2 regions of the Arthrobacter sp. BL-252-APC-1A genome follow, and region 2 is predicted to be linked to the other one. Evidence: riboswitches for the same ligand, from Rfam matches in the RefSeq annotation. Region 2 holds a riboswitch; the other holds the start of a gene.
The links. Region 2 has a riboswitch for cyclic di-AMP ahead of FYJ28_RS17535 (NlpC/P60 family protein). Riboswitches for the same ligand answer to the same signal wherever they lie in the genome.
Positions count from the first base shown of each region.

Region 1 (2,439 bases), on a different contig from region 2:
CCCGGATGTCAGGTGAATCGGGCCCACCGGCATAAATGGCAGCCATTGGCGCCTGCTCGGCAATCGCGAACAGCGAGCCCACGTGGTCCATATGCAGATGCGTCAGGATGATGTCCCTAACGTCTCCGAATGAACCCCCCAGCGCTTCCACCGCCTCAGCAATTCCCGACTCAGCGTCGGGCATTCCTGTGTCAATGACCACAATCCCTCCGGGTTGCGCCACGGCATAGCAGCGAACATCCATAACCATGGGATCAGGACCGGCAACGCCGGCCGGAATGACGATCTCGCGGACGATTTCCTGGACTGGCAAGCGGACTCCGCTGCCACTGGGTTCCTGAACCACAACCGCTCTCCTTCGCCGGAATACGGGGGTACTTAAGGGTAGTCCTGATCGATGGAACCGCCACCCTGTGCAGCAAAACGCGGAGTGTGCGGGCGGTTTAGAAATGTGGATCGCAGACCGCCGCCGGGCTGGTAGTCCTGTGCCGCATGTGACTGAGGAAGACAGCAGGCTGTCTATTAGCATGGTGATCCAAACAACACAATGGCAACACGCCGCCGTTACCGAATTGCAACCAAGATGAATTTCCGTGTAGTGTCCTTGGCATGCCGCAAACCTGATGCGGCGCCCCCAGGCTCGTTACCTAACTCTGCCGCTTGCCCGGGGTCCCTTTTGCACTACGACGGCAGGGGCGGGGGAACCAATTTTTTGGGTCCTTTGAATCCTTGGGGTTAAGCCGACCGGATGAGACCGGCGGCCGGGTGACTCCCATCCGAACCCGACAGCTCACCTCGCAGGTATAGGGAGAGGTAATACCTTGTCTTCTAAGAATCGCGGACGTCACTGCGCTGAGTCCAGCATCTGGACCACCATCGCAAAAGCAGCACCGGGCAAAGCCCGCACCGTTACCGGCACCGCAGCAGCGGTTGTGGCAGGCTCCGGCCTGATGTTCGGCATGGCAGCTCCGGCCCAGGCCGGCGTCGTTGCCAATGACACAGCCGCCCCGGCTGCAGCAGCCAGCTTCGTTGCTCCCGTGGCAGAAACCGTCGCGGCACCGGCAGCCGAAACCGCTGCCCCCGCTGCGGCAACCACCCACACCGTAGTCTCCGGCGACACCCTCGGTGAAATCGCCGCCGCTTATGGAGTCAGCCTTGACAGCGTCTTTGCGCTGAACGGACTGGGAATGGAATCCATCATCTACCCGGGTGACGTGATCACTGTCTCCGGTGAGGCTGCAGCTGCCCCGGCTCCCGCCGCCTACACCGCGCCGGTGGAAACTTACACCGCTCCGGTCGAAGCCGCTGCTCCGGCCGCCGCCTACACCGACCCGGGAACCTACACCGACTACAGCAACGTCACCACCCAGGCCGCTGTTCCCGCCGCAGCACCCGCTGCAGCGTCAGGCACCGGCGCGATCATGCTCAGCTCTGCCTACGCCCAGCTGGGCGCCATGCAGGACTGCACCATCCTCGTCGAGCAGGCACTGCGTGCAGCAGGCCACTCGGTGGGCGACCTGGCACCGGCACAGCTGGCCGCCTACGGCACCCCGGTATCCAACCCGCAGCCGGGTGACATGATCTACTACGCCAACGGCGGAGCAGGTGTCCCTCACATCGCCATCTACATCGGCGACGGCCAGGCCATCCACAGCGGAATGAACGGCAACCAGACCGTTATCGCCACCGCCAACCTCGGCTCCGGCCCCGTCTACTACCGCGCATAGTCCGCGCAGCCGGGCGCGCTGGCACCCAGCCGCCTGCACCGAAGTGCCCTTCCCGGAACCGGGAGGGGCACTTCGGGTTTAACCGCCTTACGAACCGGACGGGATTGGCACGCACACCGGTACATCGGCCGAAGACATGAAATAATGGAAACTGCCAGACTCGCGGCTGCCGGAACCTTCACCCATGTGCTGGTACCGCATCCGCGCTTCCGTCACGATTGCCCAGCACGCCCGGGCGGGTGGCGGGACGACCGTCCCCCGAGCGCCTTTCCAACCGGGCCGCCGCGGATGTCGGGTCAGGTATCGACGCAGCCAGAGGTAACCACATTGACGTTTAACGTAGGCCAAACCGTAGTCCACCCCCACCACGGTCCCGCAGCAATTCTCCGTCTCGCCACACGTAAAGTGCGCGGCGAGGAGATGGAGTACCTCGTACTGGAGGTTCAGGCCAACAAGCTTGAGGTGTGGGTGCCCATGGCCAAAGCCGCAGAAGTTGGGCTTCGTCCGGTGCTGAACGGCCCGGAACTCCAGAAACTCATGGAAGTGCTGAAGGCCGGCGCAGACGCCGAAGAGACCCAGTGGTCCCGCCGCTTCAAGGAAAACACCGAGCTGCTGGCCAGCGGCAACATCACAGACGTAGCCAGGGTGGTCCGCAACCTGACGCTCAGGTCCCTGGACAAGGGACTTTCGCACGCTGAGCGGGACATGCTCA
Region 1 is NZ_VULS01000001.1:286,498-288,936, reverse strand. It holds gene FYJ28_RS01380 (MBL fold metallo-hydrolase) at 1-313, opposite strand, end outside; cyclic di-AMP (ydaO/yuaA leader) riboswitch at 645-818, shown strand; gene FYJ28_RS01375 (LysM peptidoglycan-binding domain-containing protein) at 822-1,727, shown strand; gene FYJ28_RS01370 (CarD family transcriptional regulator) at 2,055-2,439, shown strand, end outside.
Region 1: it holds a riboswitch for cyclic di-AMP, as region 2 does, so the genes downstream of both, FYJ28_RS01375 (LysM peptidoglycan-binding domain-containing protein) here and FYJ28_RS17535 (NlpC/P60 family protein) in region 2, are expected to answer to the same signal.

Region 2 (2,439 bases):
CGGTGGCGCGCACGCTCAGTTGACGTGGTCATTTAGGGGTTTTCTCCGTTGGTTCTGGCAACTGAGCGTCAGCTGACGCGGACGAAGCTTGCGCCGGGAAGATCAGACAGGGAGTGCAGACCGGTGTTCATGCCGTTGAGGCCACCGCTGATGACCTGGCCGTTGCCTACGTAGATAGCTACGTGGCCGCCGGTGATAACGAGGTCGCCGGCCTGCGGGCTGCCAACAACTGCGCCGAAGGCGAAGAACTGGCCCGGTGCGAGGTCGCCAACGGACTTGCCAACCGAACGCAGAGCGTTCTCAACCATGGCGGTGCAGTCCTGGGCAACGCCGATCTGGGCGTAGGCGGAGGCGACGAGCCCGGCGGCGACGCCGCTGGCGCCAACCTCGGGCGCTGCGGGAGCGGAAGATGCGGTGGTGACGTTGCCGGCGGCCTGAGCCGGGGCAGCGGCGGTCTGCTGGGCAGCCACCTCAGCAGCGGCTACGGCCTCCTGCTGGGCAGCGGCAGCAACAGCTGCTGCTTCTTCGGCTGCTGCCTGCTCTGCGGCGGCGATCTGTGCGCGGGTCTCGGCTCCGGAGAGGGAGCCGGCCAGCGGCTGGACCGGAAGTTCGAAGGGTGCCTGCTCGGAAACCGTGACGGTTCCGTTCGAGGTCACAACGTTGAGGGGGGTGGCTTCGAGAGCCTGCCGATCGGTGGAAACCGGAGCTGCCTGGGCCGGCATGCCGGCGGCCAGAACAAGGCCGGAAGCTGCGACGACGACGGCTGCCTGGCGGCCTACCGAACCTGCGTTAGCGGTTACGGCCTTGGACAGTGCGGTAAGCGTGCTTACCTGCGGGGTGGCTGCACGACGGCGGCCAGAATTGACTGATGACACAGTTTTTGCCTCTCCCAATGCCTACGAGGTGAGCTGTCGGATTCGGATGGGAGTCACCCGGTTGCTGGACTGCTAAGTCCGGCAACTTAACCCCTAGGGCTTCTTGCGAAACCCGAAATTGGTTCCCCCGCCTCTGCCATGCGATTTTGCGAACGGATCTCGGACAGTGGCAGAGCTCGGCTATCTGTTCGAGAGTGCCTGATCTTTGGCGAATCAGGCACGGTGACGAGAATATAACAACATCACTGAAATGTCACGCTCAGGTCACGAAAGGGTATTGCGGCGGTCACAACCAGGCCAGGGGGTCGACTGGAGTGCCATTTACGAGTACTTCGAAGTGCAGGTGGCATCCCGTCGATGCGCCGGTGCTTCCGCTGGCGCCAACAAGGTGTCCGCGCTCCACGGTGTCGCCTACCGAGACGCTCATGGCGGAGAGATGGTTATAGGTCGTCTCCACTCCGTTGCCGTGGTCGAGAACAACACGGTTTCCGCCACCGTACGGATGCCAGCCGGCCGACTTCACAGTCCCGGCAGCGGCGGCGGTCACCTCGGTCCCGCAGGCTGCCGCGTAGTCCTGACCCGTGTGCAGCTCTCCGGCTGCGCCGGTGATCGGGCTGACCCGGTAACCGAAAGCGGAGGTCTGGACGGGCTCGGAGTCCAGCGGGTTGGCCAGCGTCCCCTTGGCCGCAGCCGGGATGACGTCCGCCCCTGCGACAGTCAGCCCGCGAAGCTTGGCGTCGGGATCGAACTTGGAAGTCAGCGCCGCCCGGTCAAAGGACAGGACCGCATCCGGATCAGCCGAGACCGGCATCTCCGCTGCTGTGGGCTCCGGTTCCATGACGGGGTCCGTGGCGGCCGCCGTCGTAGGCATTACGACGGTGAGGACGAGTCCGGAAGCCGCAGCGGTGATGGCAAATTTCTGGGCGGAACCGCCCAGTGGGCGGTGGGCAGGTTCGGCGCGGCGCCTGCCGGCGGACCGGTTAGCGGTGCGTGGGCGCAGTTCCATGGCCGGTGATTCGGCCCTGCGCCTGCCCGAAGCAGCATGCTTCGACAAGTGGTTCCCTCTCTACAAGCCTGCGAAGTTAGCTGTCGGATTCGAGTAGAGAAACTCGGCCCCCGACGCACAGGGATATCCAGTCCTGGATGTTCCTGTGGTGCTCGGAGGCTTCACCCCAAGGCAGCTGGGCTGCCGGTTGTTGGGTCCTCCGCCCCTGCCCGCGAACGGTGGCACCTGCGGTCCAGTGGCAGGGTTAGGCTGTTGGACCGGTTAACGGTGTTGTTGCTGTAGTCAGAAGCCACTATAGGGGAAAAAGCCTGAAAGATACCATTCCGTTACCTTCAGCGGCGGAAGGTCACGAACCGGAGGCGGAGACAAACACGTGCGAAGCGACTTCAGCGGGAAGCTCAAGGGCGCCTTCGATCCCCGGGACGCGGACTGAGACGTAGCCTCCCACAACCTCGGCAGTGATGGTGGCACCGGGCCGCAGCCCGGCTTCGTCGAGCTGGGTCAGGAGCTCCGGATCCACCTGGATAGGTTCGGCGAGCCGTTCCAGGACCATCGACT
Region 2 is NZ_VULS01000003.1:476,707-479,145, forward strand. It holds gene FYJ28_RS07310 (NlpC/P60 family protein) at 1-32, opposite strand, end outside; gene FYJ28_RS17535 (NlpC/P60 family protein) at 69-875, opposite strand; cyclic di-AMP (ydaO/yuaA leader) riboswitch at 880-1,036, opposite strand; gene FYJ28_RS07320 (M23 family metallopeptidase) at 1,162-1,929, opposite strand; cyclic di-AMP (ydaO/yuaA leader) riboswitch at 1,931-2,142, opposite strand; gene FYJ28_RS07325 (metal-dependent transcriptional regulator) at 2,228-2,439, opposite strand, start outside.